DNA from 4 places in the Streptomyces sp. DG2A-72 genome. Region 4 is predicted to be linked to each of the others. Evidence: riboswitches for the same ligand, from Rfam matches in the RefSeq annotation. Region 4 holds a riboswitch; each other region holds the start of a gene.

The links. A riboswitch is a leader RNA that binds a small molecule or an ion and turns the genes downstream of it on or off. The one in region 4 is predicted to bind cyclic di-AMP.
Positions count from the first base shown of each region.
Region 1: linked by a shared signal. The riboswitch ahead of QQY66_RS19450 (transglycosylase family protein) and the one ahead of QQY66_RS06205 (C40 family peptidase) in region 4 are both predicted to bind cyclic di-AMP.
Region 2: linked by a shared signal. The riboswitch ahead of QQY66_RS37785 (M23 family metallopeptidase) and the one ahead of QQY66_RS06205 (C40 family peptidase) in region 4 are both predicted to bind cyclic di-AMP.
Region 3: linked by a shared signal. The riboswitch ahead of QQY66_RS30045 (C40 family peptidase) and the one ahead of QQY66_RS06205 (C40 family peptidase) in region 4 are both predicted to bind cyclic di-AMP.

Region 1 is NZ_JASTLC010000001.1:4,133,205-4,138,836, reverse strand. Features, by position in the region: gene QQY66_RS19460 (transposase) at 1-979, shown strand, start outside; gene QQY66_RS19455 (transglycosylase family protein) at 1,106-2,104, shown strand; cyclic di-AMP (ydaO/yuaA leader) riboswitch at 2,282-2,464, shown strand; gene QQY66_RS19450 (transglycosylase family protein) at 2,469-3,164, shown strand; gene eno (phosphopyruvate hydratase) at 3,391-4,677, shown strand; gene QQY66_RS19440 (septum formation initiator family protein) at 4,770-5,246, shown strand; gene QQY66_RS19435 (DUF501 domain-containing protein) at 5,273-5,632, shown strand, end outside.
Region 2 is NZ_JASTLC010000001.1:7,950,893-7,956,524, reverse strand. Features, by position in the region: gene QQY66_RS37795 (HPr family phosphocarrier protein) at 1-76, shown strand, start outside; gene QQY66_RS37790 (GntR family transcriptional regulator) at 192-887, opposite strand; gene QQY66_RS37785 (M23 family metallopeptidase) at 1,089-1,847, opposite strand; cyclic di-AMP (ydaO/yuaA leader) riboswitch at 1,861-2,027, opposite strand; gene QQY66_RS37780 (pitrilysin family protein) at 2,241-3,629, opposite strand; gene QQY66_RS37775 (pitrilysin family protein) at 3,626-5,011, opposite strand; gene QQY66_RS37770 (DNA topoisomerase (ATP-hydrolyzing) subunit A) at 5,333-5,632, shown strand, end outside.
Region 3 is NZ_JASTLC010000001.1:6,289,084-6,294,715, reverse strand. Features, by position in the region: gene pcrA (DNA helicase PcrA) at 1-1,267, opposite strand, end outside; gene QQY66_RS30050 (ScyD/ScyE family protein) at 1,390-2,478, opposite strand; cyclic di-AMP (ydaO/yuaA leader) riboswitch at 2,742-2,912, shown strand; gene QQY66_RS30045 (C40 family peptidase) at 2,920-4,083, shown strand; partial or broken gene QQY66_RS30040 (tellurite resistance/C4-dicarboxylate transporter family protein) at 4,172-5,174, shown strand; gene QQY66_RS30035 (hypothetical protein) at 5,152-5,505, opposite strand.
Region 4 is NZ_JASTLC010000001.1:1,290,543-1,296,174, reverse strand. Features, by position in the region: gene bioB (biotin synthase BioB) at 1-512, opposite strand, end outside; gene QQY66_RS06225 (8-amino-7-oxononanoate synthase) at 660-1,787, shown strand; gene QQY66_RS06220 (DUF397 domain-containing protein) at 1,850-2,074, opposite strand; gene QQY66_RS06215 (helix-turn-helix transcriptional regulator) at 2,084-2,953, opposite strand; gene QQY66_RS06210 (ATP-binding protein) at 3,166-3,627, shown strand; gene QQY66_RS06205 (C40 family peptidase) at 3,927-4,400, opposite strand; cyclic di-AMP (ydaO/yuaA leader) riboswitch at 4,404-4,605, opposite strand; gene QQY66_RS06200 (hypothetical protein) at 4,965-5,273, opposite strand; gene QQY66_RS06195 (ATP-dependent Clp protease proteolytic subunit) at 5,280-5,632, opposite strand, start outside.

The DNA.
Region 1 (5,632 bases), 2.8 Mb from region 4:
TTACGTCGGCAACTACCGCAAAACCAACGACACTCGCTACTACCGGTGCGGCGGCAGTAACAACGGCAAAGGGAAGAAGACGGGTTGCTCGGACCCTCACCTGACCGCCGACGATATCGAGGCCGCGGTGTGGAGAGAGGTTCTGACGCTGCTGGCCGAGCCGGAGAAGCTTGCGTCACTGTCGGGGTGCAGCCCGCAGGTCTGTCCCGGGGACATCCACAAGCAGAGGGAGCGTGTTGCCCACTTCGAGAATTCGCTCAAGGACAAGGAGGAGGCCGCTGCACGTGCCGCAGCCGATCTGGCCCGTGTCCCCGACCTTGACCAGGCAGTGAAGGACGCGGTCATGCGGCAGCTCGCTGAGGATGTACGGAGCGCAAGGGAACTGCTTGCCAGGGGCAGGGAGGTGCTCGCGGAACAGGAGGAGGCAGCGCTGCGTGCCGGGGACCTCTCGGGTCTCATGCTGATTGTGAAGGGGAAGCCACGGGACTTGGCTCTCTCCGAGGTGGGGCAGGTGATCGACCGTCTGGACATTACGGTGAAGCCGCTCGGAGAGGTTCGGAAGCGTTCCGGGCTCAAGTGCAGGGTGACCGAATGGCACGCGCGGACTGGGGCCCTGGTTCCCAGTGAAGTACTGGAGTCGGAGTGGCCGGCTGTCGAGGAGCTGATGGCAACCTACTTCCGGCATCGTCAGTTTGCGCGCGGCTCCGTGGACATCCGGACTCAAGTGAACGGGGTCCTCCATCGGTTGCGCAGCGGCTGCCTTTGGGACCAGCTTCCCGAGCGGTACGGGCCGTGGGCGCTCGCCAAGGACAGGGAGAACACATGGTTCACAAAAGGATTTTGGCCTGTCCTCGTGAACCATCTGAACCTCCGTGGTGGGGGCACACCGGTCCAGCGTGAGCCGCTTGTCCCGCCGTTTGAGATCACGGGGCGCATCTCTTCGAAAGCAGCCAAAGGCGACAGAACCTCAAGTCTGTGATCTTCACGTGATCTACGCGGCATTAACTTGTGACAAGTGAAGGGCTGCCTATACGTTCACGGATCAGCGCGGCCCCCCAGCCTCACCCGCCGCGCCGGTCCCTGCTGTCTCGCGAAAGGCCCCCGCATGCTCTCCGGGAACGGTCGTCACCGTCGCCCCCGTCAGGCCCCGGCCCTGCTCGTCGCGGCCGGAGTGACCGGCTCCGCCATCGCCATCCCCCTCCTCGGTGCGAGCGGCGCGAGCGCGGCCGACGGCAGCACCTGGGACAAGGTCGCGGAGTGCGAGAGCGGCGGCGCCTGGAGCGCCAACAGCGGCAACGGGTTCTTCGGCGGCCTGCAGTTGGCCCAGGAGGACTGGGAGCAGTACGGCGGCCTCGACTACGCCCCGAGCGCCGACCAGGCCAGCCGTTCCCAGCAGATAGCCGTCGCCGAGAAGATCCTCGCGGACCAGGGCGCCGGCGCGTGGCCCGCATGCGGACTGCTCCACGGTCTGGGTGAGGACTCCCGCTCGGCGAACGTCGACACGGGCCTGGCGGGCGAGGCATCGGCCGAACCGTCCACCTCGCCCGACACTTCCTCCGACTCATCCGGTTTGTCCGACTCGCCTGAGTCATCCTCATCTTCGGAGTCGTCCACCTCGCCCTCCCCTTCCTCGTCCTCCCCTTCGCCGTCCTCTCCGTCTCCGTCTGACGAGCCGTCGGATGAGCCGTCGGATGCGGCGGACAACTCGGCCAAGTCAGACACATCCGCCGAATCTAGCCCGAGTGCCTCACGGGATTCCGCCAGCTCCTCCACGGGTTCGACCGAGGGTGATGATACGGACAAGTCCGTCCAGAGCGGCGGCTCTTCGTACCTTACGGACACCGGCACCGGGACCGGCAAGCATCGGGGCGCCAGCGCGGACGAGGCCGAGAGTGAGGGACGTGCCGACACCTCCGGCCGTCACGCCTCCTACAGCGTCCGCACCGGGGACACTCTCACCACCATCGCCGACTCCCTTGAGCTGAACGGCGGATGGCGCGCGCTCTACGCCGAGAACAAGGGAACCATCGGTGCCGACCCGGACCTCATCATCCCCGGTCAGACCCTCGGAGTCGGTGTCGAAACGGGCGAAAACCAACGGTAGTTGACGCACCGCTTCGCGCCGAATGTCCGGTTTAGTGAAAGTGTGGGATGAGTCTCAGAAGCCCTGATCGTCTTTGAAATTCCACGGATCGCGTGTCTACGGTCATCACCGCTCGTCAACACGAGCCCCGGCTGCCACAACGCCGAATCCTGCCAGTGGCCGCACGGGAACAGTCGTCGCTTAACAGCGCCGTAGGCAGGAGCGGGGGACCCAAGGTAAGCGCCGCGCCGGTCAGTTGACCGAGCGGCTTGGGGTGAAGCCGTGCCCCGTACGGGACGAAAGCCTCGTACGAGACATGGCCGGGCAACTCAACCGGCCCGAACCCGACAGCTCACCTCGCAGGCGTCGGTGAGGGGATCCAAGCATGCTGTTTTCCGGCAAGGGCAAGCACCGCCGCCCGTCCAAGGCCACTCGCGCCATCGCCATCGCCGGTGTCACCGGTGCCGCCGTCGCCGCCCCGCTGATGGTGGCCGGCAACGCCTCCGCCGCCACCGCCTCCGAGTGGGACACCGTCGCCCAGTGCGAGTCCGGCGGCAACTGGTCCATCAACACCGGCAACGGCTACTACGGCGGTCTGCAGTTCTCCGCCTCCACCTGGGCGGCGTACGGCGGCACGCAGTACGCCGCCACCGCCGACCAGGCCTCCAAGGCCCAGCAGATCGAGATAGCCGAGAAGGTCCTCGCGGGCCAGGGCAAGGGTGCCTGGCCGAACTGCGGCACCGGCCTGTCGGGCGCCTCGTACAACGGCTCCTCGTCGAGCGGTTCCTCGCAGAACCAGAGCAACGAGACCACCACGCGCTCCAGCGAGCAGCAGTCGGCCTCCCGCTCCGCCGAGCGCCCCGCGCCTGAGCAGAGCACCAAGAAGACCGTCACCACCCCGACCGGCAAGAAGGTCAAGAAGGGTGACGGCGAGTACAAGGTCGTCAAGGGCGACACCCTCAGCACCATCGCCGAGGAGCACGGCGTCAAGGGCGGCTGGCACAAGGTGTTCCAGCTGAACAAGGACATCGTCGCGGACGCCGACCTCATCTACCCGGGTCAGCAGCTGCACCTGAAGTGATATCCAGCCTTCGGCTCCCCGCCCCGGTGCGTCATTCCCCCGTACGCACCGGGACGGGGCTTTTTTCTGCCCCACGTCCGCCCCACTTTTTGTTCCGTTCAGAAACAATTTACTCTCGGTTCTGTCCATCGGGTGGGTGACCCGGTGGCTGATCGCCCGGAGCCGGTTAGGCTCATCTCGCAGAGCCGCTGCGGTCCTGCTAAACCGCGTCACATCCACGAAGGAGATGCTCGTGCCGTCCATCGACGTCGTCGTAGCCCGGGAAATCCTGGACTCCCGAGGCAACCCCACGGTCGAGGTCGAGGTCGGCCTCGACGACGGCAGCACGGGTCGTGCCGCCGTTCCCTCCGGTGCGTCCACCGGCGCCTTCGAGGCCATCGAGCTGCGTGACGGCGACCCCAACCGCTACCAGGGCAAGGGTGTCGAGAAGGCCGTCCTCGCCGTCATCGAGCAGATCGGCCCGGAGCTGGTCGGCTACGACGCCACCGAGCAGCGCCTGATCGACCAGGCGATGTTCGACCTGGACGCCACCGACAACAAGGGCTCGCTCGGCGCCAACGCCATCCTCGGCGTCTCCCTCGCCGTCGCCCACGCCGCCTCCGAGGCCAGCGACCTCCCGCTCTTCCGCTACCTGGGCGGCCCGAACGCGCACCTGCTGCCGGTGCCGATGATGAACATCCTGAACGGCGGCTCGCACGCCGACTCCAACGTGGACATCCAGGAGTTCATGATCGCCCCGATCGGCGCGGAGACCTTCTCCGAGGCCCTGCGCTGGGGCGCCGAGGTCTACCACACCCTCAAGAAGGTGCTGAAGACCAAGGGCCTGTCCACCGGCCTCGGCGACGAGGGCGGCTTCGCCCCGAACCTGGAGTCCAACCGCGCCGCGCTCGACCTCATCATCGAGGCCATCAAGCAGGCCGGTTACGTCCCCGGCGAGCAGATCGCGCTCGCGCTCGACGTCGCCGCGTCCGAGTTCTACAAGGACGGCAGCTACGAGTTCGAGGGCAAGTCCCGCTCGGCCGCCGAGATGACCGAGTACTACGAGGAGCTCGTCTCCGCGTACCCGCTCGTCTCCATCGAGGACCCGCTGTACGAGGACGACTGGGCCGGCTGGAACGCCATCACCGAGAAGCTGGGCGACAAGGTCCAGATCGTCGGCGACGACCTCTTCGTCACCAACCCGGAGCGCCTGGCCCGCGGCATCGAGGAGGGCTCCGCGAACGCCCTGCTGGTCAAGGTCAACCAGATCGGCTCGCTGACCGAGACCCTGGATGCCGTCGAGATGGCCCAGCGCAACGGCTTCAAGTGCATGATGTCCCACCGCTCCGGCGAGACCGAGGACGTCACCATCGCCGACCTGGCCGTCGCCGTGAACTGCGGTCAGATCAAGACCGGCGCCCCGGCCCGCTCGGACCGCGTCGCCAAGTACAACCAGCTGCTGCGCATCGAGGAGATCCTCGACGACGCGGCGGTTTACGCCGGTCGTAGCGCCTTCCCCCGCTTCAAGGACTGACACAGGCCTTAGAGCAGCGTCGTACGTACGTCCCCGTACTCGGTCCCGTACCGTGTGCGGGGACGTACGCACGTATGAAGGGGAGGTGGGTCATGGCCGTCAAGGACCGGGACCGATTCTCCACCGCGACCAGGATCCGGCTGCTCGGCGAGCAGACGGCGGCCCGTGTCTACCGGTCCCAGACCAAACGCCAGGCCCGCCGCTCCCGGCTGACCGGCCGCGCGGCGCTGCTGGCACTCGTCCTGTGCTCGCTGGTCGTGGCCCTCGCCTATCCGATAAGGCAGTACGTTTCCCAGCGCGCCGAGATCGCCGATCTGGAGCAGCAGAAGCAGCAGGCCCAGCAGCGGGTCGAGCAGCTGCGGGACCTGAAGGCGCGCTGGCAGGACGACGCGTACGCCCAGCAGCAGATCCGGCAGCGGCTGCACTATGTGATGCCGGGGGAGACCGGGTTCATCGTGGTCGACCCGCGCGCGGCGAAGCAGTCGCGCGCCGACACCGGGGCGGCGGACCGTCCCTGGTACCTGAATGTCTGGGACGGGGTCGACAAGTCCGACGCCTCCGGCCAGTGAACTGACAGAGAGAATGTCGTACGAGCATGGAAAAGCCCCCGCCGTCCACTCCGCGCACCGAGCCCACCGACGCGGACGTCGAGGCCTTCAAGCAGCAGCTCGGGCGTCCGCCGCGCGGGCTGCGTGCCATCGCGCACCGGTGCCCGTGCGGGCAGCCGGACGTCGTGGAGACGGCGCCGCGACTGCCCGACGGGACGCCCTTCCCGACGCTGTACTACCTGACGTGCCCCAAGGCCGCGTCGGCGATCGGCACGCTCGAGGCGAACGGCGTCATGAAGGAGATGACGGCGCGTCTGGAGACCGACCCGGAGCTGGCCGTCGCGTATCGCTCCGCGCATGAGGACTACATCCGGCGCCGGGACGAGATCGATGAGCTGAAGGGCTTT
Region 2 (5,632 bases), 6.7 Mb from region 4:
GGGCGCGGACATCGCCCTCGACCGGCTGGCGAAGCTGGTCGCCGAGGGGCTCGAGGAGCTTCCCGAGACCGTCTGAGTAGCAGAATTGAAGGGCTCGTCCGAATTTCCGGGCGAGCCCTTCGCATTTTCCGATCGCGGGCAGCAGAAATAATCCCCCGCGAATTAGGCCCTCTTTGTATACGGCTCTTGTGTTAATGCCGCAGGCTCGTCATGTTTACGGCATGTTGCGAGTTCCTCACACGCTCCGTGCGCTCTCCCGGGACGGCGAATCGCAGCCGGTGCACGACCGTCGAGCGCTCCGTGTGCTGCGCCGTGACCGCCCGCGCGCGCTCGCCGTCACCGCGCGCCACCGCGTCGACGATCGCGCCGTGCTCCGCCCAGGACTCCACGGGGTTGGCCGGCGCCTCCACGGCGTACATCCAGGCGATCTTGTGCCGCAGCTGGGTCAGCATCGAGGTCAGCGCGGGGCTGCCGGAGGCCTGGGCGAGCGTCTCGTGGAACCAGCCGCCCAGGGAGCGCAGATCCTCGCTGTTGCCCCTCCTGGCCCGCTCCTGACCCAGCCTGACCAGGCCGCGCAGCACCTTCAGATGCGCCTCGGTGCGCCGCTGGGCGGCCCGGGAGGCGCCGAGCGGCTCCAGGAGCATGCGCATCTCCAGCAGGTCCGCGGCCTCCTGCTCGGTCGGTTCCGCGACGCACGCGCCCGCGTGCCGCCGGGTCACCACGAATCCCTCGGCCTCCAGCGTGCGCAGGGCCTCACGGACGGGGACGCGCGAGACGCCGTAGCGGCGCGCCAGGAGTTCCTCGGTGAGCCGGCTGCCGCGCTCGTAGACACCGGCGACGATGTCGTCCCGGATCGCCGTGCATACCGAGTGCGCCGGAATACGCATGACCGACCTCCGCTTTAATCCCCGTGAAACGTCGACGATTGACGCGTGTTCAGTGACTCTATGGCAATGAGCCGGAATTTCCGATGGCGGACCGGAATCCATGGATATTTTTTGGACAGCCGGGGGTATGAAAGGCCGAAAGCCCCGGCTCGGGGAGCCGGGGCCTGGGGAGGCGGAGCCTGGGGGCTCAGACGTCTGTCGTCAGACGTTCACGCCGTGCGAGCGCAGGTAGGCGACGGGGTCGATGTCGGAGCCGTACTCCGCGGTCGTACGGGCCTCGAAGTGCAGATGCGCCCCGGTGACGTTGCCGGTCGCGCCGGAGAGGCCTATCTGCTGGCCCGGGGTGACGCTCTGGCCCACCGAGACGCCGATGGACGACAGGTGGCCGTACTGGGTGTACGTGCCGTCGTTCATCTTGATCACGACCTGGTTGCCGTACGAGCCCTCCCAGCCCGCCTCGACGACGGTGCCGCGGCCGACCGCGTGGACGGAGGTGCCGCTGGCGGCGTGGAAGTCGACGCCGGTGTGGCTGCCGGAGGACCACAGGGAGCCGCCGGCGCCATAGCCGGTGGAGACGTACGAGCCGGTGATCGGCAGGACGTAGCTGTTGAGGCGCTTGCGCTCGGCCTCGCGAGCGGCGCGCTCCTTGGCCTCGCGGGCCTTCTGCGCCCGCTCCGCCGCGGCCTTCTTCTTGGCCTCGGCGGCCTTCTTCGCGGCGGCGGCTTCTTCGGCGGCCTGCTGCTGGGCGGCGGCCTGCTCTGCGATCTGGTCGGCGGCGGCGCTGCTGAGGACCGGGATCAGGCCGGTCGTCTCGGCCGCCGGCTCGGCGGCGAGTGCGGGGGCGGCCAGGGTGCCGATGACGCCGGTGGTGGTGAGGGCCGCGACGCCCGCCGCGCGAGCGGTGGTGCGCTGGATACGGCTGGGACGGCGGTGCTTCCCGGTGGCGCGGGTGAACGCCATGTAGTGGCTGGTCCTTTCCTTCCTTCTCGCCTACCGGGTTAGCTGACGGGTTCGGAGCAGGAAGGTCTCCTACGGACCCCCTCGCGGCACGCGCGGGCGTCCGATTCACCCCAGGGACTGCACATGTGGGTCCCCGGCTCCCCTGGCTCGCGCCGTCTGGGGACTCGGCGATGACTGTCCGGTGCCGCGGGTGCGGCGCAGTGCCTGACGGACAGCCCGGAAGACGCTAAACGGGACATCTTTCAATCCCCAAACGGATCACGGCTTTTGTAGCGCATGCCACAGGCCAGACAGGCAACCTCTCCCGTAATTCGGACATAAGGGAGCCCCGGTGACGCTTCCGTCACCGGGGCTCCCCGCGCGCGTAACCCGAGGGTTCGCCTCTCCGCGGCCCTACTCGGCGGACACGACGGTGACTTGACCGATGCCGAGGGCCTCCACCGGCTCCTTGATCTGCGCCGCGTCGCCCACGAGCACCGTCACCAGACGGTCCACCGGGAAGGCGCGTACGGCAGCCGCGGTGGCCTCGACGGTGCCGGTCGCGGCGAGCTCCTGGTACAGCGTGGCCTGGTAGTCGTCCGGCAGGTACTGCTCCACCTGGTCGGCCAGCGTGCTGGCGACGGCCGCGGCGGTCTCGTACTTCAGCGGCGCCACACCGACCAGGTTCTGCACGGCGACATCGCGCTCGGCGTCGGTGAGCCCGTCGGCGGCGAGTGTCCGCAGCACCGTCCACAGGTCCTGCAGGGCGGGACCGGTGTTCGGGGTGTCGACGGAGCCGCTGATGGCGAGCATCCCGGCGCCCGAGCCGTCCGGGGCGGACCTGAGGACCTGCCCGAACGCCCGCACTCCGTAGGTGTAGCCCTTCTCCTCGCGCAGGACGCGGTCCAGCCGCGAGGTGAGGGTGCCGCCGAGGCAGTACGTGCCGAGCACCTGGGCGGGCCACACGCGGTCGTGCCGGTCGACACCGACGCGGCCGATGAGCAGCTGCGTCTGGACGGCACCGGGGCGGTCCACGATGACGACGCGGCCGGTGTCGTCGGCGCTCACCGGCGGCACCGGGCGCGGCTGCGCGGGTGAGCCGGTCCAGGCGCCGATCGTCTCGCCGAGCAGCGCGTCCAGGTCGATGCCGGTGAGGTCGCCGACGACCACGGCGGTGGCCGTGGCGGGACGCACGTGCTTCTCGTAGAAGGCACGGACGGCCGCGGAGTCGATGTTCTCGACCGTGTCCTCGGTGCCCTGGCGCGGACGCGACATGCGCGAGTCCGCCGGGAACAGCTCCTTGGACAGCTCCTTGGCGGCCCGGCGGGAGGGGTTGGCCAGCTCGTGCGGGATCTCGTCGAGGCGGTTGCGGACGAGCCGTTCGACCTCGCTGTCCGCGAAGGCGGGCGCCCTGAGGGCGTCGGCGAGCAGGCCGAGCGCCTTGGACAGCCGCGAGGCCGGGACCTCCAGGCTGAGCCGGACGCCGGGGTGGTCGGCGTGCGAGTCGAGGGTGGCTCCGCAGCGCTCCAGCTCGGCGGCGAACTCCTCTGCGGAGTACTTGTCGGTGCCCTCGGAGAAGGCCCGCGCCATGATCGTGGCGACACCGTCGAGGCCGGCCGGTTCGGCCTCCAGCGGTGCGTCCAGGAGCACCTCCACGGCGACGACCTGCTGGCCGGGGCGGTGGCAGCGCAGGACCGTGACGCCGTTGTCGAGGGTCCCGCGCGTGGGGGCCGGAAACGCCCACGGCCTGGCCTCGCCGGCCCGGGGCTCGGGGTGGAATTCCATAGCGGCGAGCTCGGTCACTTGGCCGCCTCCTCGTTCTCGTCGGTGGCTTCCACGGTCGCCGCGGACTCCAGGTCTTCGGTGGGTTCCTCGACGGTCTCCGTGGGGACGGTCGGCTCGTACACGAGCACCGCGCGGTTGTCGGGCCGCAGGCGCGCCTTGGCAACCTCCTGGACCTCTTCGGCGGTCACCTCGAGCACCCGCCCGACGGCGGTGAGGGCGAGCTGCGGGTCGCCGAACAGGACGGCGTACCGGCACAGTTCGTCGGCGCGGCCCGCGACCGTGCCGAGCCGGTCCAGCCACTCGCGCTCCAACTGGGCCTGGGCACGCTCCATTTCCTCGGCCGTGGGGCCCTCCGCGGCGAACCGGGCGAGCTCCTCGTCGATGGCGGCCTCGATGACCGGCACCTCGACGTCACCGGACGTCTTCACGTCCAGCCACCCCAGGGAGGGCGCGCCGGCCAGCCGCAGCAGGCCGAATCCGGCGGCGACGGCCGTACGGTCGCGTCGTACGAGCCGGTTGTAGAGGCGGGAGGACTCACCGCCGCCGAGGACGGTGAGCGCGAGGTCGGCCGCGTCGCACGCGCGCGTGCCGTCGTGCGGCAGGCGGTAGGCGGCCATCAACGCGCGCGCGGGGACCTCTTCCTCGACGATCTCGCGCAGCTGCTCGCCGATGATCTCCGGCAGTTGGCCGTCGCGCGGGGCGGGCTTGCCGTCGTGCGCGGGGATGGAGCCGAAGTACTTCTCGATCCAGGCGAGCGTCTGCTCGGAGTCGATGTCGCCGACCACGGAGAGCACCGCGTTGTTGGGCGCGTAGTACGTCCGGAAGAACGCGCGGGCGTCGTCCAGGGTCGCCGCGTCCAGGTCGGCCATCGAGCCGATCGGGGTGTGGTGGTAGGGGTGGCCCTCCGGGTAGGCGAGGGCCGTCAGCTTCTCGAAAGCCGTGCCGTAGGGGACGTTGTCGTAGCGCTGCCGGCGCTCGTTCTTCACGACGTCGCGCTGGTTCTCCATGGACTCGTCGTCGAGGGCGGCGAGCAGGGAGCCCATGCGGTCGGCCTCCAGCCAGAGGGCGAGTTCCAGCTGGTGGGTGGGCATGGTCTCGAAGTAGTTGGTGCGCTCGAAGCTGGTGGTGCCGTTCAGCGAGCCGCCGGCGCCCTGCACCTTCTCGAAGTGGCCGTTGCCCTTCACCTGGCCCGAGCCCTGGAACATCAGATGCTCGAAAAGGTGAGCCAGGCCGGTACGGCCCTTGACTTCGTGGCGCGAGCCGACGTCGTACCAGAGGCACACCGCCGCAACCGGGGTCAGGTGGTCCTCGGAGAGCACCACGCGCAGGCCGTTGGCCAGGCGGTGCTCGGTCGCTGTCAGGCCCCCGGTGCCTGCCTGGTCTGTGGCCGTGTGACCCATGGGCATGTACGTCCCTTCGATCGCGGAAACACTCGTCGTAACTGCGGATATCCCGCCGGTCCTGCCACTGTATGCAAGCGTGCGGAGCGTCGGCGAAGTTCCCGCCCGACGTACGCCCAGAGCGAGATCGCGTAGCCTGCGGGCGTGCTGTCCCGCCTGAGGCGGGCGGCACCTGTGAACGCCGGGCGGGACGGCCGACGCCGGGTCCTGGTCCGCGTTGTCAGTGCAGCGGTCCACAATGGTCCGCGTCAGATTCATTCAACGCTTCAGCAAGAGCGCGCCCGTGGGCGAGCGACCAGTAGACAGAGGAGCCAGGCAGCGATGGCCCGCCGCAGCACGAAGACCCCGCCGCCCGACGACTCGTACGAGGAGCGGATCCTCGACATCGACGTCGTGGACGAAATGCAGGGCTCCTTCCTCGAGTACGCGTACTCGGTCATCTACTCCCGAGCCCTGCCGGACGCCCGCGACGGCCTCAAGCCGGTGCACCGCCGCATCGTTTACCAGATGAACGAGATGGGCGTGCGCCCCGACCGCGGCTATGTGAAGTGCGCCCGCGTCGTCGGCGAGGTCATGGGTAAGTTGCACCCGCACGGCGACGCGTCGATCTACGACGCCCTG
Region 3 (5,632 bases), 5.0 Mb from region 4:
CCGCGTCCGTGAGGCGGTCTATCTCCTCGGCGACGAACTGCGCCTCGTCGTGCTCGGTGTCGGCGACATAGCCGGTGATGCGCGCGCCCGCGCCCGCGTTGGTCCACAGGTTCTTGGGGCGGCGGGACTCGTTGCGCTCGATGACGGCGTTGGCGGCGGTGAGGATCGTCTGGGTGGAGCGGTAGTTCTGCTCCAGCAGGATCGTCGTCGCGTCCGGGTAGTCCTCCTCGAACTGGAGGATGTTGCGGATGGTCGCGCCGCGGAAGGCGTAGATCGACTGGTCGGCGTCACCGACGACGCACAGCTCGGCGGGGAGCAGGTCGTGCTCGTTGGGCGGTACGTCTTCATCGTGCTCACCGGTGCCGACGAGTTCGCGTACCAGGGCGTACTGCGCGTGGTTGGTGTCCTGGTACTCGTCGACCATGACGTGCCGGAAGCGGCGGCGGTAGTGCTCGGCAACGTCCGGGAAGGCGCGCAGCAGGTTGACCGTCGTCATGATCAGGTCGTCGAAGTCGAGGGCGTTGGCCTCGCGCAGGCGCGACTGGTACATCGCGTACGCCTGGGCGAGGGTTTTCTCGAAGCCGTCGGTGGCCTGGGCGGCGAAGTCCTCCTCGTCGATCAGCTCGTTCTTCAGGTTGCTGATCTTGGCGCTGAAGGACTTGGGCGGGTAGCGCTTGGGGTCGAGGTCCAGGTCGCGGCAGACCAGGGCCATCAGGCGCTTGGAATCGGCGGCGTCGTAGATCGAGAAGGATGACGTGAAGCCGAGCTTCTTCGACTCGCGGCGCAGGATGCGTACGCATGCGCTGTGGAAGGTCATCACCCACATCGCGTTCGCGCGCGGGCCGACGAGTTGCTCGACGCGCTCCTTCATCTCGCCGGCGGCCTTGTTGGTGAAGGTGATCGCGAGGATCTGGCCGGGGTGCACCTTGCGCTCGCCGAGCAGGTACGCGATGCGGTGCGTCAGCACACGCGTCTTGCCGGAGCCGGCGCCGGCCACGATGAGCAGCGGGGAGCCGGAGTGGACGACGGCCGCTCGCTGGTTCTCGTTCAGCCCGTCCAGGAGCGCGGCCGGGTCCACCGCCGGGCGGTGCGCGCCGTCCCGGTAGTACGCGTCCCGGTCCGGCGGCGCGTCGAACTTCCCGCCGAACAGATCATCCGGAATCGGCTCCGGCACATGATCGTCCTCGGGCGGCGGCGGGGGTTCCTCCGCATGGGCCCGAGGGGCCTGGAGGTTCGCCAGGAAGCTGTCGTCAAAGAGGCTGCTCATCGCTCTCCGAGTTTAGGGCGCCCCACTGACAGCCCGCCGCCGCCCTGAGAACATCGCCGATTTCCAAAGCCCCAAGGGTCTCAGAGTTCGCGAAGTTCCGGGTCCGCGAAGTTCCGGCCGGCTCAGAAGCCGAGGATCTTCCAGACCTGGCCGCCCGGCGTCTTCCCCTGCCCCAGATCTGTTCCGTCCCGGTCGGCGACGGACCAGGCCGAGACATAGACCTTGCCGTCGTACGGGTCGACGGCCACGCCCGCCGGGAACGGCACCTTCACGTTCGTCCGCTTGCCGTGGGAGACCTTGGTGACGACGCCCGCGAAGAGCTGGCTGACGTACAGGTCGCCCTTGTCGTTGACGGCGAGGCCGGTGATCGAGCCGAAGCCGGACTTCCAGCCGAGGATCTTGCCGGTCCAGGGGTCGACCTGCCACACGCGCGCGGTGGGCTTCTCGGTCTCACCGTTGAGCTCGCCGACGTAGAGCTTTCCGTCGGGGCCGAGCGCCAGGGAGGTGGGGACGGACTGGTTCTTGTCGTGGTCCGGGAAGACGGTGAAGGGGCGGGCCCGGCCTGACGGCGAGACCTCGATCAGGTCGTTGCCTGCGGCGTCCGCGACGATCTTGCGGCCGTCGGGGAGCGCGAGGACGGCGTACGGGTTGGACTCCACGGATGCCTTGTGCGGATTGTGCTTCAGCTCCACGGCAGCGATGTCCGCGGCGATCTTCGCCTTGCCGTGGGTGATCTTCAGCAGCTTGCCGAGCTTGTTCCAGGGCGGGGTCGTGGGCACTCCGGCCTCCGGCGGGGCGAAGGTCTCCACGCCCCAGACCTTGCCGTGCCGCGCGGAGACCCCGTCGACGCCGGTCGCGAAGCCTCCGTCCGGGGCGGCGGCCGAGGGCAGTCCCTGCACCACCCTGTAGTGCTTCCATGCACCCCCGTTCCAGTAGATCTTGGTGACGGCCGACGAGAGACCGATGCAGGTCTCGCCCTCCGGCCCCTCCCCGATGCATTTCTTGCCGCCGCGGCCCGCCTCGGCGACGTACAGGCGCCCGTGGTCGTACGACAGCTGGCGTGGATTGTCGAGGCCCTTCGCGATCACGCGGACGACGGGTTTGCCGCCCGTGCGGCCGTCCTGTCCGGCGCCTGCGCTCGCGGGTGCGATGCCCGCGGTGGCGGTGAGTGCGACTCCTGTGGCGATGACGAGTGCGGTGCGTTTCCTCATGGCCGTACCCCCTCTCAGCCGCCACGGCTCCCGACCGTGGCTGGCTGGAAGCTACCGCCCCGAAGCGGGCGGACGAGGCCACTCCGGACAAAATACGAACAACTCGCCGCAGATCCCTCCATATTGACCACGGGGAGCGATGCCCTGGGCTAAGGTCACGAAAATGTATCGGGCATATCGCCCATCAACCTTCACAGGGGCCACACGAGTTGGCTAGCGTTCCTCCAGGCCGCACGACCCCTACCGGCGAACGTCGCCGGGCCGTACGGCCTCCGCCGAGTCCGGCGCGCCCACGGGGCGGACCGGAGCCGGGGACCCACCGAACTTGGGGTGAATCGACCGGACTTCCCTCGGGAAGCGGTCGTAGGGCAACCCTTCCGAACCACCCGCCCGAACCCGACAGCTAACTCGGTAGGCGGAAGATGGAAGGAGTCGCCTCCCTTGGCGTCGCACCGCAAGTCGCGTCCTTCGGGTTCGCGCGTCGCAGGCATACGGACCCCCGCCCTCGCCACGGCGGCCCTCACCTCCGTGGCCCTGCTGTCCCAGTCGGCCAACGCCGCTCCCGCGGCCGACGACAAGCCGAGTCTCGAAGAGGTCGAGAAGAAGGTCGGCGACCTCTACCGCCAGGCCGAGTCGGCGACCGAGAAGTACAACTCGGCGAAAGAGAAGACCACCAAGCAGCGCAAGCGCGTCGACACCCTCCTCGACGACGTCGCGCAGCGCACACAGAAACTCAACGAGGCGCGCGAGGAACTGGGTTCCTTCGCCTCCGCCCAGTACCGCACCGGCGCCTCCGCCCCCGACACGGCGACCTTCCTGCTCGCGGACACCCCGCAGGACTACTTCGACCAGACCCAGCTGATGAGCCGGATGACCGGCCGTCAGAAGGAGGCGGTCGACGACTTCGTCACGCAGCAGTCCGCGACGATGGAGAAGCGCCGGGAAGCCACCGCGAGCCTCGAGACGCTCACCGAGTCGCAGGGCGACCTGAAGACCGCCAAGACGACCGTCCAGCAGAAGCTGGCCGACGCGCGCGAGCTGCTGTCGAAGCTGACCGCCGAGGAGAAGGCGCGGCTCGCGCAGATCGAGCGGCAGAAGCAGCAAGAGGCCGAGCGCAAGGCCGCGGAACTCGCCAGGCAGCAGGCCGCGGCGGAGGCGGCGGCCCAGGAGGCGGCGCAACAGCAGCAGGAGAGCGGCACCGGCACGTCGGAGTCCTCCGACACCTCCGTGGCCGACTCCTCGTACGCCGCCAAGGCCGAGAAGGTCCTCGCCTTCGCCCGCTCCACGATCGGCAAGCCGTACGTCTGGGGCGCCACCGGCCCCGGCTCCTACGACTGCTCCGGCCTCACCCAGGCCGCCTGGAACGCCGCCGGCATCTCCCTCCCGCGCACCACCTGGGACCAGGTGAACGCCGGCACGACCGTCTCCCTCTCCGCCGCCCAACCCGGCGACCTGGTCTTCTTCTACGACGACATCAGCCACGTCGGCATCTACATCGGCAACGGCATGATGATCCACGCACCGAAGCCGGGGGCCTATGTGCGCGAGGAGTCGATCTACTACGACGGTGAGTCGTCGATCCACAGCGTGGTACGGCCGGCCTGAGGGGACAGGGACGCGGCACAGGGGGTTTCCGTACGCACGCGCGCGTGCCCCGCTCTCAGGGCGCGTGCCGCTCCCTACCATCGGGCCCATGCCCCGCCCCTCTCCCCTCCGCGCCTGGTGGGCACAGCGCTCGCCGGCGGCCGGTGCCGCCGTGATGGCGACCGGCGTCATGTCGGTCGGTCTGCATCTGACGGGGTACGAGGTCCTGTCCCGTATCGCCCTCGCGGTGGCCTGCGCGGCGTGGCTGGGGCTGGCCGCGGACTTCGCCGTACGGCTGCTGCGGCAGCGGGAGAGGTGGGTCGCGGAGGCGGCGACGCCGGGCGCGCTCACCGCCGTGGCGGCGACGACGGTCCTGGGTACGCGTTTCTCGGCCTGGGCCGGCAGCCGCTAGCCGAGGCGCTGCTCGCGCTGGCCGCCGCCGTGCTGTGGCCGGTGCTGCTCTTCGCCGTCGTACGGCACTGGCGGCGGCGTATGCCGGGCGCGGTGTTCCTGGGCTGCGTGGCCACGCAGGGACTCGCGGTGCTCGGCGCCACACTGGCTGCCGCCGAGGGGCGGCCTGGCTCGCGCGGGCGGCGATGGTGCTGTTCTGGCTGGGTCTTGTGCTGTACTGCGTCGCGCTGGCCTGCTTCGATCTGCGGCAGGTGGCCGAAGGGGCCGGTGATCACTGGGTCGCGGGCGGCGCACTCGCCATCTCCGCGCTCGCCGGGTCGAAAATCGTCGCCGCCGACAGCGCGGCCCTGTACCTCTGGAACGACGACAACGACGGCGTCCTGCGCTTCATGACCGCCGTGGTGCTCGTGCTCGACCTGGCCTGGTACGCCGTCCTGCTCGTCGCCGAGTTCGCCCGCCCTCGGCTGGGCTACGACGTGCGGCGCTGGGCGACCGTCTTCCCGTTGGGGATGACGGCGGCGGCGACGCTCTCGGTGTCCTCCGCCCTCGATGTGCCGTGGCTGGAGGGGCTGGGTGAGGTGCTGCTGCGGATCGCGGTGGCCGCCTGGCTCGCGGTCGCAGCCGGGGCGATCACTGCCGCGCGGGCCGCCGTCACCTCCGCCGCCGCACCGCAGGACGTCAGGTCCACAGCACCGCGATGAAGACGTTCGCCGTGGTCAGCAGTCCGACCAGGCCGAACAGCGGCTTCTCCACCTTCTCGTCGTCGCGCTTCACATAGACGAGCCCGAGGATCACGACCAGCAGCGCCAGCTTCACACCGATCTTGACGTTGTTGACGGACTGGTCGTCGGCCTGGTTGAGGCCGACCAGGATCGCGCCGGTGACCAGCATCGTCAGCGCGCCGTGCAGCATCGCGGGGACGAAGCGGGCGGTGCCCTGGCCCATCGCCTTCATCTGGGTGAAGAAGCCGCCGAGCAGGGCGGCGATGCCGATGATGTGCAGGCCGACGAAGAGATGGATGAGTACGTCCATGAGGCCGGAGCCTAATCAGAGACGTACGCGGCACATGACACCGGCCCGCCCTTCGCACGGAGGGTGCATATATGCGGTCCATAGCAGCCCGCCATCCCCGGGGGTCCCGGAATCCGCACTTCGGTCA
Region 4 (5,632 bases):
GAGGTGTTGAGGTTGTGGTTGTAGGCGTCCGCGCCGGCCTCGCGCAGCCGCTCGGCCTGGCCGTCGGAGAGCAGACCGAGGCAGGCGCACACCTCGACGCCCTCGTTCTGTTCCTTGATCGCCTTGATGGTGCCCGCGACCCGGTCCACGTCACGGTCGGTGGGACCGCGTCCGGACGCCACCAGACAGACCCGCTTGGCGCCCCCGGCCAGCCCGGCCGCCGCTGCCTGGGAGGCCTCGTCGGGCCCCAGCCAGCTGTACTTCAGGATCCCGGTCGTGGAGCCCAGCCGCTGGGAGCAGTAGGAGCAGTCCTCCGGGCACAGGCCGGACTTGAGGTTGACGAGGTAGTTGAGTTTCACCCGTCGGCCGAACCAGTGCCGGCGTACCTTGCCGGCCGCGGCCACCACATCGAGCAGGTCGTCGTCGGAGGTGGCGAGGACGGCCAGTGCTTCCTCGCGGGTCGGCAGCTCGCGCCGAAGCCCCTTGTCCACCAGCGTGTTCAGCAGGTCCATGAGGTCCGATCCTGTCCTACGGAACCGCCCCGGGCCAAGGAGAGATCGGACAACAGAGGCGGTTCAAGGTGTGGGTATTGCCACATCCTGGGCGGCTGGTCGTGCGACTAGTGTCTGTGCACTGCCTACAAAAGCCCCGGAGGAGTCATGGCGTTCGGCTGGATCGACGAACAGGCGGAGCTGCGCCGCCGCGCCGGACTGGTACGGACCCTGCGCCCCCGCCCCGCCGACTCGCCGCTGCTCGACCTCGCGAGCAACGACTACCTGGGCCTGGCCCGCCACCCCGAGGTCGTCGAGGGGGCCACCTCCGCGGCCCGCACCTGGGGCGGCGGCGCCACCGGCTCCCGGCTGGTCACCGGCACGACCGCGCTCCACGCCGAACTGGAACGCGAGCTGGCGGACTTCTGCGGCTTCGAGGCGGCCCTGGTGTTCTCCTCCGGCTACGCGGCCAACCTCGCCGCGGTCACCGCGCTGGCCCCGCACGGCTCACTGATCGTCTCCGACGCCGGCAACCACGCCTCGCTGATCGACGGCTGCCGGCTGGCCCGCGGCACCACCCAGGTCGTCGCACACGCCGACCCGGACGCCGTACGCAAGGCACTCCGGACGCATGAGGGGCCCGCCGTCGCCGTGTCCAACACGGTCTTCTCGGTCGACGGCGACGCCGCCCCGCTGACCGAGCTGGCGACGGCATGCCGGGAGCACGGCACCGGTCTGGTCGTCGACGACGCCCACGGTCTCGGCGTCCTCGGCGACGGCGGGCGCGGCGCCCCGCACGGCGCGGGACTCGCGGGCGCCGACGATGTCGTGGTGACGGTCACGCTGTCCAAGTCGCTCGGCAGCCAGGGCGGCGCCGTCCTCGGACCCGCCCGGGTCATCGAGCACTTGGTCAACGCGGCCCGCACGTTCATCTTCGACACGGGCCTGGCCCCCGCCGCGGCGGGAGCGGCCCTGGCGGCGCTCAGGCTGCTGCGCCGCGAGCCGGAGCGGGCGGCGCGGGCGCGTGCGGTGGCACGCGAACTCCACACACGCCTGACCGCCGCGGGTCTGGAAGCGGTACGTCCGGACGCCGCGGTCGTCTCCGTGCGCGCGCCGTCCCCGGAGGGTGCCGTGCGGTGGGCGGCCGAGTGCCGTACGGCAGGTCTCGCCGTGGGCTGCTTCCGTCCTCCTTCCGTGCCCGACGGCATCTCACGGCTGAGGCTCACCGCCCGCGCGGACCTCTCCGAGGAGCAGATCGAGCGTGCTGTGGGAGTGATCGGCGAGACGCGACCATGAGTCGGCGTGACATGGCCGTGCGTCGCGCGAACTGATGCAGAGGGGTCGCGAGGTGCGGGCGATCACCGTAACGCGGCCGTGAATCCCGCCCAGCTCTCGGGGGAGAAGAGCAGCGCGGGTCCGGCCGGGTCCTTGGAGTCGCGTACGGCCAGCAGCCCGGCCCCGGGGCCGGAAAGCGGCCGGGCCGTCTCGACGCAGTTGTTCGCTCCGGTGCTGTAGCTGCTGCGCAGCCATTGCACACCGTGCAGTTGAGTACTGGAAGTCACGTTCCGAGGCAGTGCAGACATGGTGCCTCCTTACACGCCGGCACCTATCCCGGCGATGTAGTCCAACGAGTCCTCGGGCGAAAGGGCGTGGAACTGAAGGGTGTTGAAGGCCTCGGTGTAGGCCCGGAGGTCTTCTTTCCGCTCGAGGTAGAGGCTACTCGTCAAGTGGTCCAGAACAACCACATCCAGATCAGAAGTGCTCGAAAATGAGAAGATAACGAAAGGCCCGGTGATGCCGATGTGGGCACCGGCCGCGAACGGCAGGACCTGAAGCCGCACTTGGGGGTAGCGCGCCGCCTCGATCAGCCGCTCCAGCTGCCGTGCCATGACGTCCGGCCCGCCGATCTCCCGGTGCAGCACCGCCTCGTCGAGCACCGCGCTCAGCACCAGGGGCGGCCGCGAGCGCAGCACGTCCTGCCTGGCCAGGCGCACTTCCACCAGCGCATCCAGCCGGTCCCCGGCGTCCTCGTCCAGTCCGCCCACCGCGGCCCGGGTCACCGCCCGCGCGTACTCCGGCGTCTGCAACAGCCCCGGAACGACGGAGGTCTCCAGCGTGCGCATCGCGCTGGCCTGGGATTCCAGGCTGATGAAATCCCGGTACGTCGGCGGCAGCACGCCCCGATACGCATGCCACCAGTGGTGCCGCCCGGCACTGTCGTCCTGTCCCGCCAACACCAGGAGTAACTCCCGCAGTTGAGGATCCGCCACTCCGTAGGCGTCCAGGAGTAACCGCACATCGGCCGGTTTCACCCCGCTCGCGCCGGTCTCGATGCGGCTCACCTTGGACTGGTGCCAGCCCACGAGCCGGGCCGCCTCGCCGCTCGTGAGCCCGGCGCCGGTGCGCAGCGTGCGCAATTCGGCGCCCAGTTTTCGGCGGCGTACCGCGGGACCGTGCTGCATGGGCTCCTCCTTACTCCTTCCGGGCCGCCCAAATACGGTCTGCCGTCGCAGAGTTCACCGCTTCGAGCGACAGATATATGCATATCTTGGTGGATCGCACCCGTGACCGGCCCGGTGATGGCAGTCTGGCGACGAAGCACCAGTCCGGGACCGTACTCGAACCCTCCGCTCCGTGTCGGACTGCGGTCCCGTGGGAAAGGGACGACGTCGCCATGGCAGACCATCTGGAAGCATCCGTCACTCTGCCGAGCGATCCCGCCTCGGTCTCCGCCGCCCGCACCTACGTGGTCGGCACCCTGGCGGAATGGGGACTGCCGGCTGACACGGAACTGGCCGACACCATCCGCCTCATCGTCTCCGAGCTCGCCACCAACGCCGTACAGCACACGTTCGGGCAGTCACCCACCTTCACGGTGGACATCGAACTCGACCGTGACGAACAGCTGCGCATCGGCGTCACCGACAGCCATCCGCGGTTTCCCAAACGTCTGCCCGCGGCCGTCCAGCAGGACAACGGCCGCGGGCTTGTGATCATCCGCTGGCTGACTGCAGAGTTCGGCGGCAAGCTGAGAATCCGGCCCACCCGGGAGGGCGGCAAGACGATCTCCGTCCAACTGCCGTGGACGGTACCGGCGCGGCCCGTGACGACGACGGCGGTACAGCAGGACCCTTAGAGATCACGTGTGTCGGGCCCGCCCGAACGGGGCGCGGCAGGGCCCGGAAGACGTCCGCGGCGGGTGCGGTCTCGTCGCTCCGGCGGACGACCGGGGCGTGCACCGCAGCGGGGCAGCTGGGCGGGCTCGTAGGTGTGCGTGAGCTCGAGGTCCTGCCTCAAGAGCTGCACGACTGCCCGCAGCTGAGGGACATCGCGGCGCCGCCGGCCGCGGTGACGGCCTTGGTGTGGTGCTCGTTCTCGAACCGCTGGGATGACGCGGTGGCGGCGCGTCAGGGCGCCGCCACCGCGTCGCTCAGGTCACTTGACGCGGCCGTACCAGACGCTCTTGGTCCAGATCTTCTGCAGCCTCACGACGTCCCCGGTCTTCGGGGAGTGCCAGATCTTTCCCTTCCCGGCGTAGATGCCGACGTGGTACACGTTCGAGCCCGAGTGGAAGAACACCAGGTCTCCGGCCTTGCGGCTCTTGGCGGAGATGTGGCGGGTCTTGTTGTACTGCTGAGCCGCCGTCCGCGGCAGGCTCTTGCCCGCCTTCTTGTACGAGTACAGCGTCAGCCCCGAGCAGTCGAACCGGCGCGGCCCCGTGGCGCCGTACTTGTACGGCGAGCCCTTCTTGGAAGCCGCGACCTGGAGCGCCTTCGTCGCCGGAGTCGCGGCCGCGGCCTCCGAGGAGAGACCCGGCGCCACGACGGAGCCGCCCACGGCGGCCAGGGTGAGGGCCGAGGCCGTACCGGCTCGGGCCATCAGCGACGGGACACGATTGAGCGCAGTCATGCGCAACCCTTCGTCAGCCGCCTGTGAAGGATGACCTGTCGGATTCGGGCTGGCGAAGTTGCCCGGCCGCTGACGCGGCTTCACCCCAAGGGCTGCTCGGCCCGGTCATGGCGTGACCGTTCCGGCGACCCGTCGTGCTTGGGTCCTCCACTCCTGCCGATCCACTTCTGTCGACCGGTCATCCGGGCGGCGGCAGGACTCGGCGTCCGCCCGGACCGCCCCGCCGCTGTGGCGGGGGCTTGTCGTCAGACAGGGATCTTCACTCACGGGTGAGCGAAAAACCCAATGGAATCGGGGATTTGTGGTGTTACTCACCACTCACCCGTTCGGGTGGACACCCCTGTGTTCGGGTGGATGCCGAGGGCCCCGCGGACCCCCGGACCAGCGCGAAAACCTCTCATCCGCCCCGGAGGCAAGCGGGTTGCGCAACCCCGGCGATCCCAAAAAACGACAAACATCTACTCCGAACAGGGGTACGTCATTTGGTCCGTTTGAGCTCCGCTCCGGACGTCTCGCCGCGGTGGCGAACCCCCCGGACCGGAGGCGGGGTGCGTCAACTGTGCGTCAACTGTCGGAGCGCGGCGGCACGATGACGCGCGCCGTCCGGCGCTCACCGTCCAGCACGCGCAGCGCCCGCGTGAGCGTCGGGGCGTGCAGCTCGGTCTCGCCCCGCTGGTGCATCAGCGCCAGTGCGTCGCGCAGCTCGGTCGCCTTGGACACCAACGCCTGGGCGGCGCGCAGTCCGCGGTAGGTGTCCCCGTGGTGTGCCGGGTTGATCCGGCCCAGCAGGTCGACCACATCGAGGTAACGGTCGATCAACTCACCCTCCGCGCGCGTGAGAGCGGGCAGCGGCGGGAGTTCGGGTGGGAGCACCGGCGGTCACCTCCCCGTGGGCGGAGCCATGGTGGACCTGCGGCTCGGGATGATCCGGTCCACCAGCCCGTAGGTCAGGGCCTGCTGCGCGGTGAGGATCTTGTCCCGCTCGATGTCCGCGCTCACCTGCTCGCGCGTGCGCCCGGTGTGCCGTACGAGCATCTCCTCCAGGCGGGCCCTGATCCGCATCAACTCCTCGGCGTGGATGGCGAGGTCGGTGGCCTGTCCCTCGATCGGCTCGGGCAGCCCTGGCTGATGGATCACCATGCGCGCGCCCGGCAGCGCGAACCGCTTGCCCGGTGTGCCCGCGGCCAGCAGCGCGGCGGCGGACGCGCCCGCCTGGCCCAGGCAGATCGTCT